DNA from 4 places in the Anaerosalibacter massiliensis genome. Region 1 is predicted to be linked to each of the others. Evidence: riboswitches for the same ligand, from Rfam matches in the RefSeq annotation. Region 1 holds a riboswitch; each other region holds the start of a gene.
The links. A riboswitch is a leader RNA that binds a small molecule or an ion and turns the genes downstream of it on or off. The one in region 1 is predicted to bind cobalamin.

Region 2: another riboswitch for cobalamin. It lies ahead of NSA23_RS06910 (cobyric acid synthase); the one in region 1 lies ahead of NSA23_RS06095 (energy-coupling factor ABC transporter permease).
Region 3: another riboswitch for cobalamin. It lies ahead of NSA23_RS07365 (leucine-rich repeat protein); the one in region 1 lies ahead of NSA23_RS06095 (energy-coupling factor ABC transporter permease).
Region 4: another riboswitch for cobalamin. It lies ahead of NSA23_RS06735 (NAD(P)H-dependent oxidoreductase); the one in region 1 lies ahead of NSA23_RS06095 (energy-coupling factor ABC transporter permease).

What each region holds. Positions count from the first base shown of each region.
Region 1 is NZ_JANJZL010000003.1:165,166-168,907, reverse strand. It holds gene NSA23_RS06110 (energy-coupling factor ABC transporter ATP-binding protein) at 1-113, opposite strand, end outside; gene cbiQ (cobalt ECF transporter T component CbiQ) at 118-798, opposite strand; gene NSA23_RS06100 (energy-coupling factor ABC transporter substrate-binding protein) at 782-1,075, opposite strand; gene NSA23_RS06095 (energy-coupling factor ABC transporter permease) at 1,059-1,790, opposite strand; cobalamin riboswitch at 1,897-2,069, opposite strand; gene mobB (molybdopterin-guanine dinucleotide biosynthesis protein B) at 2,116-2,607, opposite strand; gene NSA23_RS06085 (TDT family transporter) at 2,671-3,639, opposite strand; gene NSA23_RS06080 (NAD(P)/FAD-dependent oxidoreductase) at 3,653-3,742, opposite strand, start outside.
Region 2 is NZ_JANJZL010000003.1:316,643-320,384, reverse strand. It holds gene cbiB (adenosylcobinamide-phosphate synthase CbiB) at 1-915, opposite strand, end outside; gene NSA23_RS06910 (cobyric acid synthase) at 925-1,767, opposite strand; cobalamin riboswitch at 1,885-2,059, opposite strand; gene NSA23_RS06905 (patatin-like phospholipase family protein) at 2,269-3,465, opposite strand; gene NSA23_RS06900 (L-cysteine desulfidase family protein) at 3,492-3,742, opposite strand, start outside.
Region 3 is NZ_JANJZL010000004.1:40,332-44,073, reverse strand. It holds gene NSA23_RS07365 (leucine-rich repeat protein) at 1-1,727, opposite strand, end outside; cobalamin riboswitch at 1,865-2,014, opposite strand; gene NSA23_RS07360 (Ig-like domain-containing protein) at 2,217-3,742, opposite strand, start outside.
Region 4 is NZ_JANJZL010000003.1:286,362-290,103, forward strand. It holds gene NSA23_RS06725 (shikimate dehydrogenase) at 1-605, shown strand, start outside; gene aroD (type I 3-dehydroquinate dehydratase) at 617-1,375, shown strand; cobalamin riboswitch at 1,635-1,830, shown strand; gene NSA23_RS06735 (NAD(P)H-dependent oxidoreductase) at 1,975-2,646, shown strand; gene NSA23_RS06740 (nucleoside 2-deoxyribosyltransferase) at 2,713-3,228, opposite strand; gene NSA23_RS06745 (NAD(P)H-dependent oxidoreductase) at 3,363-3,742, shown strand, end outside.

The DNA of each region.
Region 1 (3,742 bases):
CCATTAGCTCCTATTATGCCTATTTTTTTGCCTTTTCCTAATTCTATATTTATATTCTCTAATGCTTTTGTTCCATCTTCATATAGATAAGTTAAATCTTTTACTTCTAACATTTAATCACCCTATTTTAAAGTCTCCATTATATAATTTAGTATCTAAAGAATCTATCATATCTTCATACTTTAATAAAACTCTTATAAATAATGATTTCATTAAAAGTCCAATGGATCTATAAGTGTTTTTAATGCCCATGTATCCAAATCTCATTTCTTGGGCAAAAATTATCTCCTTACTTTCTTCTAAAAATACAAATATAAAACGATATATTAAAATTATAAGTTCAATAATTACAGATGGGAGTTTTAACTTCTTAAACACCTTGATAAGATAATTTATAGGAGTAGTTAGGGCTATAAAGAATGTAGACGAAAGGCAAGCTAAAACTCTAAATATTAAAATAACTGCTTCAACTAAAGATTCTCCTTTTACTCCAAAGAAACTATTGCCAATTTTTAAGGAATATAAAAAAATATCATCATTGGATCTACTTATTATTATAGTTAAAATGCTTATAAAAAGAAAGAATAAAGGCAATAAATAAATTTCAAAATAATTTTTACTTGGTATTCTAGCTACTACTGTTGTTAATAGAACCATAATTATAAAAATTATAAAATTAATATATATATTATTAAATCCTATAGCTACAAAAAGAGCAGCTATGGCAAAAATAAATTTTGCCATAGGATTAAATTTTTTTAGTTTATTAATATATGCATATCTATCTATTAGAAGCAACGTCTTTTTTCCCCTTCATATTACCTAATATATATCCAATAGTTCCTGCTCCAATTGCTACTTGAACTGAAAACAACAAACTTTCAATTTCTCCACTTGGTGGTTCCCATAAACTATCAAACCATGGTTCATAGTCAGGATTTATTTCTTCTATAACACCTTCTGCTTGATCATCTGCCCCTTCAAACTCTGAACCACCCATAAATATTAAAGGAAGTATAACAATTACTATTGCTAATATAAGGAGTAGTATATTCTTTTTACTTAGTGATTTCACTGCCCAACACTCCTTCCTTATGATATTCAATTAATAAATTATATATAACACTTGTTAAAATACCTTCTACAATAGCAAGAGGTATCTGCGTAACTGCAAATACACTTAAGAACTTAGCCATAGAACCTGCAAAACCTGTTACTGGATCTGGAAAAGCTAAAGAAAGTTGGATAGATGTAATAACATATGTGGCTAAATCTCCTAAACATGCTGCAACAAATACAGATACAGATGTTTTAGCCCCTCTTTTTTTCATGAATTTAAATAAACCATAGGATACTAATGGTCCTATAACTGCCATAGAAAAAGTATTGGCTCCTAAAGTGGTTAAACCTCCATGAGCAAGTAATAATGCTTGGAATAATAAAACTATTATTCCAACTACTGTCATAGTAGTAGGTCCAAATATTATTGCACCTAAACCTACTCCTGTTGGGTGGGAACAGCTACCTGTTACAGAAGGTATCTTTAAAGCTGATAATACAAACACAAAACCTCCTGCCAAACCTAATAATACTTTTTTATTGCTCTCTTCTTTAAATATTTTATTAACTCTTTTAATTCCTATAACTAAGAACGGTAAAGTTATAATAGCCCAAAATATAGCCCATTTAACTGGTAAAAAACCCTCCATAATATGCATTGCATTAGAAACACTTGGAGTAAGACCTAATAGCAATAAAATAATAAAAAAATATTTTTTCTTTTCTTTCATTAAAAATCACCTCACCTTAATAAAATAAAACCCAACCTAAGGTTGGGTTTATTATTTAACAAATAAAATGCATACAAATAATAAGTAACCACTTCCCACCGAAGGTTTACTTTAAGAATAATAGGCAGGTCTCCTGGCTTGTGGATCATCCTACTCTCAACGCCTTCCCAAATATCAGTGGCATTTTGTTGATTTCGTACTCACTTACAGTAGCGGGGCTGCATTGGATTTTCACCAATTTCCCTTTCAATCTTATGAACCTAAAATTATCCTATGTAATTTTCAATTTAATAATATCATAGCTATGATTATATATCAATATAAATTATTCCTTGAAAAACTTTCTTTCAATAAAATCTACTAATTTTTCTGTCTCTTCAAAACTAAATTGTGGAATATCCTTATTAATAGGAGTATTTGTAACAATACCAAATAAATCTTCGTCTCTAGATATAATTTCCTTAGATAAGCCCTTTCTAAAAACCTCTAGCTTAGGTTTGTTTTCTTTTTTATATCCTTCAGTTATTATTATATCAACATTATTAATCTTTTTTACTATACTATCTAAATTGTACTCTTTTTCAACATTTTCAATCATAGCAAATTTTTGTGATGATGAAATAATTACAGTATCTGAGCCTGCTTGAGTATATTTCCATGTATCTTTACCTGGATGGTCAATATTAAAATCACAGGAGTTATGTTTTATGGTAGCTACCCTATATCCTCTATATTTAAGTTCTTTCACTATATTACATAAAACTGTAGTTTTCCCTACATTAGAGCAGGCTCCTACAATTGAAAAAATAGGTATCATATCTTAACCTCCATATAATCAAATAGTTCAATTAACTGTCATAGCAAAAACTATATACTTTACTTATTCTATACCTTTATAAACTCTTACCTTTTCTCTAGTCCCTAAAGCCATGATTAAAAATTTCAATAAGACATAAGCTATAATCCCCGTTGTAAGATATATTTGAAATCCAACTATTTGAGTAGTTATATAAGATAAAAATTCATATCCTAAACTATCTAGAAATTCAGAAATCTTATTAGATGCAACTATACCTATAGCCATGGGGAAAGTCATTCCAGCATAGCTCGGACTAAAATCTATTGAAAAAAATACTGGTAATTTATAAATTAGGAAGCCTAGAGAAATTAGAACAGCAATATAAAGAAATCCTATTAAATATATATTTGGATCTTCTACAGTATTCAAATAACTTACTAAACACAAACTACATGGAGCTAATAAAATTGCTTGAGTATGATAGACTTCCCTTTTTATTTCAAATTTTATTAAACGAGAAATCATAAATGGAAGAATTATTATATATGTAAAAATACCATAATAAGTGATAAACTTACAAATAAGTAGTTCATCCATTAAACCACCTACTACTGCTGAAACCATTATACCATTATAAGTTACAAACCAACTAGGTAAAAAAGTCTCTTTATTAAATTTTTTAATTATATTTCTATAAGTGAATACGAGTATGTGTATCATATGAATTATAATACCTGAGAACCAAAGTCCCTTTCCAATACCTTTATGAAATTGAATATAGTAGCTTCCTAATAACATCATAATCATTGTAAATCCTGCATATAAACTGCTCAGAACAGTATTTGAATATTCTTTTTTAAATGTATTGGGAAAATTTAAAATTTTTATGATATAACAAATCCAAATAATAGTAGCAATCCACATAGTAACATGTCTTATCCAAGAGAATCCTAATCCCTGATAAACATTAGATAAAGTCAATGCCCCAACAAAAGTAGGCAAAATGGGCACTGGCAAATTTTCTAATCTCTCTATAAAATGATTATTCATTGTGGCTCCCTCCTTAGTAAGTGTACTCTAGATTTTCTTTTATATTGAAAAAATCAGAATAATCTATATTAAAAATAGGTTTTTTAACTTTAGAAACATCTAT
Region 2 (3,742 bases), 150 kb from region 1:
AATTGTATATATGACTAATAAAAGTAACTCTCCTCTGTACATTATTTCAACAGTATTTTTTATATCTTCTTTTTCTATAACTTTATTTTCATCTCCAATAGTTGGCTTTTCTATTAATTTCCCAAAATAATAATTGCTTCCGCCAAGCTGTATATTCAAAAGTCCTGCTACAGCCCCTTCTGGATAAGCACTATTAGGACTTTTATGATTTTTTCTATCTCTTATCATTATCTTAAATCCATTCTTTACATCATATCTAAATATAGAAGAAATACACATTAATACTCCTGATAGTCTTGCTGGAATATAATTAAATAAATCATCTATTTTAGCTGGAAAATATCCTAAATCTATATATTTTTCATTAGTATATCCTAACATAGAGTCCATAGTGTTTATCATTTTATACATTAGTCCTCCTGGAGCTCCTAAAATAAATATATAGAATAATGGTGCAATAACTCCATCAGAAGTATTTTCCGCTACAGTTTCTATATCTGCTTTTATAATTTCCTCTTCACTTAAATTCTTAGTATCTCTTCCTACAATATAAGAAATCTTTTTTCTAGCATCTTCTATACCATTATTAAAAGCATTGTATACCTTCATAGCTTCTTTATGTAAGCACCTAGCTGCAATACATGTATATATTAGATAGATGTTTATAATATGGTATAAAACACTGTATTTTTTTATTCCTTTTAACAACATGAAAGGAATAAAAAAAGCTATAAATATATTAAACAAAGCTATTAAAAAACCGCCAATTTTAATTTCATTTTTACTTTTAAATACTTTTCTTATAGTTTTGTCTTCAAATGAAATTATATTTCCCATTAGCTTAACTGGATGGGGAAAACTATATGGGTCCCCTATTAAAAAATCTAAAACAACTGCTACTATAATATCTAACATTTATTTCACCTACATTTTGTTCATCAATGAATAAATATAATCTATATCCATATTCTCTCTTACTACTTTAGCTATTTTTTTTATTTCCTTTTCCATTTCCCTTATATCTTGTTTTCCATTGTTACATTCCTTTTCATATTCTAAGAGACTATCTTCATCTTCTAGTTCTAAATGTACATAAGGTATTGTTCCAACTACAGGAATATTTAACAGCTCTTCTATCATATCAATCCCTGGTTCTAAAAGAGATTTGTCACCTCTAAACTTGTTAATAACTAATCCTTTAACCCTCTTTCTCTCTTCTTCTTCTAATAACATTACTGTCCCATATAGAGAAGCAAAAACTCCACCTCTATCTATATCTGCTACTAATAACACTGGTGCATCTGCCATTTCAGCCATCCCCATATTTACAATATCATTTTCTTTCAAATTTATTTCTGCAGGACTTCCTGCACCCTCTATAACCACTATATCATGTCTATTTTCAGCTTCATCAAATGTTTCTTTAATCATAGGTTTTAAACCATTTTTAAATTTGAAATACTCTACAGCCTCCATATTCTTATATAGTTTTCCTTTTATAAATACTTGACTTTTTCTATCACTTGTAGGTTTTAAAAGAATAGGATTCATATTTGGATTTGGTTCCAGTTGAGAAGCAAATGCCTGTAGAACTTGAGCTGTACTTATTTCAAGTCCATCTGAAGTTTTATAAGACTTAGATGACATATTTTGAGCTTTAAAGGGAAATACATTATAGCCATCTTCCTTAAATACTCTACATAGAGCAGTACATAAAATGCTCTTCCCAGCTGAAGAAGTTGTACCTTGAACCATAATACTTGTCATATTTTCACCTCCAAAAAAGTACAAGAGAACTTCTCTCGAAGTTCTCTTGTTTTATAGAAAGTTCAATATTTCCCCAGTTTATGAACTAAGTAAACAAGCACTTTCTTTCCCTCCGAAAGAATGCTTTAAGCTCAGGCAGGTTTCCTGACTTACGGTTCAACCTCCTTCCTCCTTCCCAGCATAATAGCTAGTGGACTCTGAAATTTGTCACCGTTTACAGTAGCGGGGGCTGTAGCAGATTTTCACCACTTTCCCTTTTAACCACAAAGGCACCTTAGCTTTTATTTTAAATTATCCATTATATAATATCATTTTTTATATTTTTGTGTCAAATGGAAATATTATATCAGTTTAATATTCATAGATTCTTTGACATATCTAAACTCATGTTCACTTTCAGTTTTTAGCTTTAAAAGTATTAACTTCTTTTAATATTTTTCTTTTCTAACTCATATAATTAATATTTTATATTACTATTAATTAAAAACTATTTTTAAAACTCTAAAAAATTATATCTGCTATATTTTTTATTATATCTTCTTTATTAAATGGAGAAAGAAAGTCCACTTTATTAACTATTTTGTAGAGAAAGTTTTCTCCTTCCGTCTTTTCCCTAGTTTTGTGATTTTCTTTAACTATATTTAAAAGTTCATCATAATCATATACCTTAAATTTTTCTATATCATATAAAATAGCCATCTCCTCCAGAAATCTTATAACTATTTCCTGATAGCTATTTTCCTTTTCCATACCTAAAACATTACTTAACTTTGGAATTATAAATTCAAATAATGCTCTTCTATAAGGGATATCTTTAATTCCAAATATTTCTCCTATTCTTAAAACTTTTTCTTCTTCTGTATTTAAAAACATATCCAAAAAATAGTCTTCATCTTTTTCAGACTCAATATAATATTTATATCCCTTTAAACCTTTTAATGCTTTTAGTCCATCATAATAACCTAGTTTCAAATTTTTTCTGGCTACTTCAGTGTCAAAATCCAATGTTCTTCCTAAGTCTTCATTAGGAGATATATAAATTATATTTAAATCATTAATATCTATTTTCTTTAATCTTCCTGATCCATGAGTTCTTATAGCTATTAAATCTTTATAGCCTTTACTAGATAGAAGCTCTATAGGAAGATTATTATATATTGCTCCATCTATATATTTTTTTCCATCAATTTTCTCCTTTTTAAATACAGGTAAATATGCACTAGCAAGCAAGTACTCGACTAATTTTCCCTCTGGAATATCTTCAATATATAGTTCCAAAGGTTTTAAATCTGTAAGAGAAACTGTGACTATTCCAAAATCTTTACCTGAATTTCTAACTTTTTCTTCATCTATTAATTCAGTTAAGAGTCTTTTTAAAGGTGTTATGTCTATTCCTTTTTCGTCTATTACGCCTTTTATTTTTTCTCCTAAAATTTTAAAATCTTCTATATCTAATTTACCTTTTTTAAATTTTTGTATTTCTTCATCATTTACATCTATTACTCTTGAGTAAGACATATTTTCCCATAATTCATAGGCTTTGTCAAATTCATCTTGAACTATTGCGGCTCCATTTAAAGCACCAACCGACGTACCAGCTACCCCTCCAATTTGTATATCCATTTCTCTTATCGCTTTATATGCACCTATATGATATGCACCTTTTGCTCCTCCACCTTCTAATACTAGACCATACATTTATTGTTCACCCCTTTATATGATATTTATTGTTCTCTAATAGCTTTCAAAGTTCTCTCATCTACTTTTGTCAGTCCTAATAAGCTCAATAGAGTTAAATTTTCTATAATATCTTCAACTTTTTCTGGAACAATTTCATTTTTTGTTCCTACTACTACCCCTTCCATAGAAAGATATGCTGATATAATGGCATTCTCAGTACTAGTCCTAACTTTCAAACTACAACCCTCTGTCACTTCATCACATACCATTCCTGTTACTCCTTCACACATATTTA
Region 3 (3,742 bases), on a different contig from region 1:
ACATCTTCTGGAAGTTCAAATGTCCCTACGGCATTATAAGCACTTATTTTATTGCCATCATAATTTTCTATACTCCAGTTCAAGTCAACTTCATATTCTTCTCCATCAGAATCTATAATTTTTGTTGTTTTTGGTAGTAGTTTTTTTGCTTCCTTTTCTGTTGTTCCTATATCTACTAGAACATAGTTAATTGGCTTAATATCCTTTATTGTAGGTAACTCATCTTTACCTCTATATTGTGCATATAGGGTAATATCATGTTCAGGCATGGACAGGTATTCACCAGCCTTATATATTGTTCCACTACCATCAGGTTTTGTATTCCAATTCTTAAATTTCTTATCACCCACTGCAGCTGCTTCAGTAAGTTCTATTGCCGCATATGGAGCTACCTTCTCTGTTTTTGTCTCTCCATCTAATACATATGTTGCATTATGAGCTTTAGATTCTCTATATTCATCAGAAAGCATGTATTTATATTCACCATTTTTCATATCAGTCATATCATATAAGGGTTCTATACCTTTTTTATAGCGGTCGTAGGCAATAAGTCCATAAAGGGCTTGATCTGTTGCCATTGCATTTACTCCTGTACCTGCACCGCCACCGCCATCATTACCTGCTGTTACATGCTTAAATCCTCCAGACTCTGGTGACTTTCCACTTCCAGCTGCCCAAAAAGTTAGAAGGGCATCTATCATATTATTAGTTGCAACTCCATCCCTATTGGCTCCCTTTGTAATAAAACTACAATTCTTACCAATATATCTTAATTCTACATTATCTGACTTTGGATCTATATTAAGTGCTGTTAATGCTACAATAGCTTGTACAGTACTTTCAGCGTTAACATTTCCCCAAGCATTATAACCACCATTATCTACTTGCAATTCTGAAAGTGTATAAATACCTCTTTCTACTACCTTAGCAAATTCCTCATATGAAGGTGAATCTTTTTCACGAACTTTATTATATTTGGTTTCATTTAAATAATAAGGTGCCAATGCCTGTAAAGTCATTCCTGTCATATCAGGATCTGGCATCTTACCAAAAAGAGCCCAACCTCCAACTGTTCCATCTTTCTGAACAATTTCCTTATCTAATATAAAGTTAATCATTTTACTAAAAGTATTTGCATCTTTATTATCAGGTTGCTCATAAAACTTATATCCTCCTGTATTCATAGCTATAATTTCCCAAACAGGTCCATTAATTCCTTGCCTATAGGAAAAACTATGAGAACTAGACAATTTCTCAATAAAATCATATTTTCCAGCTACTTTTGTAACATCATATCCTAATGATGTTAATGTAAGCATAAGACGGGACCACTCTGTAGATTTACTACGGTCAAGGATTCCATCCTTTTCAATAACATATTTCTCAATTCTTTTTATGTAGTCTGTAAAATACTCCTCTTCAAGCTCACCTGTATAGCCATATCCTGTATACAACCCTCTTAACAAGTCCATAACAGACCATTCTCCAAAGGTTGATCCCATTGTTGGCTCTGGAACTGTCTCCATTATATATTTTGCTGCTGCATTGATATAAAACCCAATTTCTGGCTGTTCATCTTCCCAAAAACGAATTTCTAAATCCTTATAATCTTTTGTATAATCATAAGCTACAGCAGATACCGTCATAGGAAGCATGTTCATAACCAATATTAGTGCAAGAACTAAAGATGTCAAACCTCTAGTAAACTTTTTCTTAAAATTATTCAATTTTTTCCCCCCTTGTTTTAAACTTTTTATAATAAAAAGAGCTTCTATCTTAGGAAGTTTCAAACTCCAAAAACTAAGATAGAAGCTCTATTTATGCTGTAGAACTTTACTTAAAACGAATCCCTTATGCGAGGCTCATTTCCCATCATCAAAGAGCAGGTTCCCGACTAAAGCTAAACTTTTCACGGTAGCGCATCTGTTCAGGAATTTCACCTGATTCCCTAAGGATAATATACCTATCCTTCCCAATATATAAACTATTGAGACTACTTTGATATAAAGTTAAATTGTAATCTAATAATATTATACGAACATTCTTATACTTAATTTAAGTATAGCATATTTAATTTTCAAAGGCAAACTGATTTTAATTTTTCTAATGTAGTTATAATCATGCTCATAGGAACATTTTTCTATAATTCTATAAATATTATTATACAAAAAAATAAGGATGAAAACTCATGAAAGTCTTCATCCTAATAATTAATTTTAGGCTTCTCTTTCCTTCTTCTTGTCCATCCATAATTTTGTTCCAACTACTAGTAAAATAACACCTAGAATACTAATCCATAGCATAGAAGATTCTCCTGTCTTAGGAAGTGTTGTTTCCTTTGGTTTATTTTTTATATTAGGTTTAGTTGGTTTATTATCTGGTTTATCTACTTTTCCTGGCTTAGTTGGTTTCTCTGGTTTATTTGGCTGAGGTTTAGAAGCTTCTTTATCCTTTAAACTTTCTATTGCTACTTCTATAGCTTTAACTGCATTATCTACCTCTTCTTGAGTTATTTCCTCTTTATTAAGTATTTCCTTTCCCTTTGCTATTGCTTCATTTAATACTTTTATGCTATTTTCTGTCTTGCCTTCTGTATTTATATTTTCAGCTTTATTTATTATTTCTTCTAATTTTGTCTTATCTACTTCTGGTTTTGGTTCTGGTTTTTCTTCATCTTTAAGGTTTTCCATTGCTACTTCTATATTCTTAACTGCGTTGTCTATTTCTTCTTGAATTACTTCTTCTTTAACAAGTATTTCTTTACCTTTTGCTATTGCTTCTTTTAATACTTTTATACTATCTTCTGTTTTACCTTCTAATTCTATATTTTCAGCCTTGTTTATTGCTTCTTCTAATCTAGTTTTATTTACTTCTGGTTTAGGTTCTGGTTCTTCTTTATCTTCAAGATTTTCTATTGCTGTTTCTATAGCTTTAACTGCACCGTCTATTTCTTCTTGAGCTACTTCTTCTTTGTTAAGTATTTCTTTACCTTTTGCTATTACTTCTTTTAATACTTTTATGCTTTCCTCTGTTTTATTTTCTAAATCTATTTTTTCTGCCTTATTTATCACTTCTTCTAATTTAGCTTTATTTACTTCTGACTTTGACTCTTCTTTTACTCTTACTTTAACATTTACTTCTGGCTTATCTCCCGTAACACCTTCTGGCAATTCATAACTTCCTACAAATTTATATTCTCCTGCTTTGTTGCCATTGTATACTTCACTTGTCCAATTTATATCTACTTCTTCTTTAGTTCCATTACTTAAATTCAATTTTATCTTATTTGGTAATTTTGTTATTGCATCTTCTTTATTAGTACCAAAATCTACTTCTATATCTTCTATTGGATCTATTTCTTTTACTGTTACTACTTCTTCTTTTACAACTACTTTAACATTTGCTTTTGGCTTGTCTCCAATTACTTCTTCTGATAGCTTATAGTTTCCTACAAATACATATTCTTCTGATTTATTACCATCATATTCTTCACTTGTCCAAGTTACATTTACTTCTTCTTTAGTTCCATTACTTAAGTTTAATTTTATTTTCTTTGGTAATTTTTCTAATACTTTTTCCTTGCTTGTACCAAAGTCTACTTCTATATCATTTATAGCTTCTATTGATACCACTTCTACTATATTATTTAAAGCTTTTTCTAAATTGCTTAAAGATTTATCAATGTCTTCTTGAGTAGCATTGACAGTTTGAAGAACTTTAATAGCATCATCATATGCTTTCT
Region 4 (3,742 bases), 120 kb from region 1:
TGACTGGTTCAGTAAATACAATAGTGAATGATGGTGGAGTACTAAAAGGTTATATGACAGATGGTGTAGGCTATATGCGATCATTAAAGGAGGAAGGCATTGATATCATTGGTAAAAAGATAGTAGTTGCTGGTGCTGGAGGGGCAGCAACAGCAATTTGCGTACAAGCAGCTTTAGATGGTGTAAAAGAAATATCTATATTTAATAGAAAAACTTCTTCATATACAAGGGCAGAAAAAGTGGCTCAAAAAATAAACAAGGAAACAAATTGTAAAGCTAAAGTATTTGATCTTTATAATATAAATATATTGAGAACAGAAATACAGGAAAGTTCAATTTTTATAGATGCAACATCTGTAGGAATGAAGCCACTGGAAGATAAATGTAATATTCCGGATCCATCTATATTATATCCTGATTTAGTTGTTTCAGATATAGTTTATGAACCTAGTAAGACAAAACTATTAAATATGGCTGAAAAACAAGGTTGCAAGGTAATTAATGGTTATGGAATGGTATTATGGCAAGGGGCAGAAGCTTTTAAATTATGGACAGGAAAGGAAATGCCAGTTGATTATGTGAAAGAATTATTGTTTAAAAAATAGAAGGTGAAGAAATGAGTGATGTAGTAACTGTAAGAAATATAAATATTGGCGAGGGAAATACAAAAATATTTGTACCTATTGTAGGTAAAACTCAAGATGAAATAATTAGTGAAACTGAAAGCATTAAAAAATTATTACCTGATGTAGTAGAGTGGCGTGTAGATTTTTATGAAGAAGTGGAAAGAATGGATAAAGTTTTAGAAACATTAATATATATAAGGAAAAATTTAAAAGATGTACCCATATTATTTACTTTTCGTAGTATCAGAGAAGGCGGAAATAAAAAGATAAGTGATGAATATTATATAAAGTTAAATTGTATGGCTATAGAATCAAAAATTATAGATTTAATAGACATTGAACTTTTTAATAAAGAAGAAAATATAAAGAAGATTTTAAATACAGCACATTCTAATAGTGTTTATGTAATAATGTCAAATCATGATTTTAAACAAACTCCTCCAAAAGACGAAATAATATCTAGGCTATTGAAGATGCAAAACCTAAGAGCTGATATATTAAAAGTAGCATTTATGCCAAATAGTGTTAGTGATGTTTTAGTCCTTTTAGAGGCTACAAATTATATGAAAGAGAATCATGCTAATAAGCCATTGATTACAATTTCTATGGGAAAAAAGGGAGTTATAAGTAGGATAGTAGGAAAAACATTTGGTTCTGCTGCTACTTTTGCGTCTGGAGAAAAAGTTTCAGCACCAGGGCAAATATTTGCTTTAGAACTTAGACAGATTCTTAGTGTATTAAATAAATAATAGTTTATTTATTTAATATAAACAAGAATACCTCAACTTCTAATCAAAACATAGAACGTACTTCTAGACTTGTAAAACAAGAGAGGTACAATAGGTATATGACTAATTCAACAATAATAAGGATTATCTAGCAAGGTTAAAACTTAATTACCAAATTTCTTGTGAATTTAGCTTAGTGGTTAGAATCTCTCATAGGGGTAAATAAGTGGGGGGAGTTCACTTGACATATAAATGAAATTAGAATAAAATGATATTATAATTAAATACGGTTGTTTATGGTATTTTTGATTATATCAAAAATTTAAAAGGGAAGATTGGTGAAATGCCAACACGGTCCCGCCACTGTAATGGAAATTTGAGTTCACTTATACCACTGTTCTTTCAATAAAAGAATGGGAAGGTGCGAATTTATTATAAACCTAAGTCAGGAGACCTGCCATAAATAAGACACTTATGATTGCTCACGAGGATGAGAAGGTGTAAAAGATATAGTATGGCTATGTCTATGCTTTCTTGTGCCTATAGAAAACAAACACTCTTCATCTCTGAGGGGTGTTTTTTATATTGTTTATTTTTATGAAAGATTAAGGAGGTATATTATGGAAAATAAGAAAAGAGAAATATTAAATGTACATAGGTACAGGGTTGCTTGTAAAGAGTTTGATTCTAATAAGAAGATACCAAAAGAGGATATTGATTTTTTACTTGAAGTTGGTAGACTTTCTCCTAGTTCTTTTGGATTTGAACCTTGGAAGTTTATTGTAATCCAAGATGATAAGTTAAAGGAAGACTTAATTTCTTTAACTTTAGATTGTGAAAAACAAATTTCAACATCAAGCCATTTGGTAATGATGCTTGCAAGAAAAGGTTCAGATATTATATATAGTTCTGACTATATAACTTATATAATGAAAGATGTAAAAAATATACCAGAAGATGAGATAAGTGAAAGACGTGAAGATTATAGAGTTTTTCAGAGGGAAAACTTTAAGCTTTTAAATGATAAAGAAGCTATGTTCCAATGGTCAATAAAACAGACTTACATTCCCTTAGGGAATATGATAACGGCTGCTGCAGAAATAGGTATAAGCTCTTGTCCTATAGAAAATTTTCACAGGGAGAAGTTAGAAAAATTATTAGAAGACAATGGAATATTAGATAGTTCAAAATTTGGAGTTTCTTGTCTAGTAACTTTTGGATACAAGAAAGATAAAGTCTATATAGAAAAAGCTAGAAGGCCAATTGGGGAAGTAGTAGAATGGATAAAGTAAATATTCTCTAATTTATATATAAAAAAGCTTAGAGCCATATATGGTTCTAAGCTTTTTCGTCTAATTTTACAAATTATTTTGTTCTTTAAACTTTTTTACTATTTTAACAATTTCTTTTTTATAATCATCTTCTCCAGGATATCCTTCTACTATATAGCCATGTTCTCTAACTTTTCCTAAAATCATTAAATTTCTATATAAATGATTATCTCCTGTTCCTTGCCATCTCATATCAGTTATTATTCCGATTATTAGCCTTGGTTTTTTAGTGACAATACTATATTCTTCTTCCATTTCCTTAATTAATCCAAAGCCCATTACTTCTCCAGCAACCCCATCGTCTATAGTAAGTCCATCTAAACAGGCAAATAATATATTGGCCTTTTTTAACTCAAGAGTATCAGCTTGAGCTATTTTTATATCAGTGATAATATTATCATTTTCTCTTTTATCATTGATTTCAGCATTTCTTTGTGGAACATACATAGCAATTCCCGTTTCATCTTCAATATAGCTAGCTACTTCTTCTGTCCATCTAAATACGGCATCATTAAAAAAATGTGAAGCAAAATATCCTTTCATTTTTAAACCTCCTAACTATTCTTACTTTAAATACCCTTATATATAATAATTAATCTTTACTATATTTGCAAAGCAATTAAAATTTGTTCTAATTGGGTATATAAATAAATAGATAAAATGGTAGGAGGGATAATATGAAAAATATAGATATAGAAAAAAGAAAAGAAGAGATATTGAATGCACATAAATTTAGATTTGCTTGTAAGGAATTTGATCCAGATAAGAAGATACCAGAAGATGATTTTAACTTTTTACTTGAAGTAGGAAGGTTATCTCCTAGTTCTTTTGGATTTGAGCCATGGAAGTTTGTTGTAGTTGAAAATGAAGAACTTAGAGAAAAATTATTGCCAGTAGTTTGGGGAGTTAAAAGACAGATGCCAACATTGAGTCATTTGGTAATAATATTGGCTAGAAAAAGCTCAGATGTTATATATAGCTCTGATTATATTACTCATATGATGAAAGATATACACAAAATGCCAGAAGATAAAGTAAAAGAAAGACGTGAAAAATA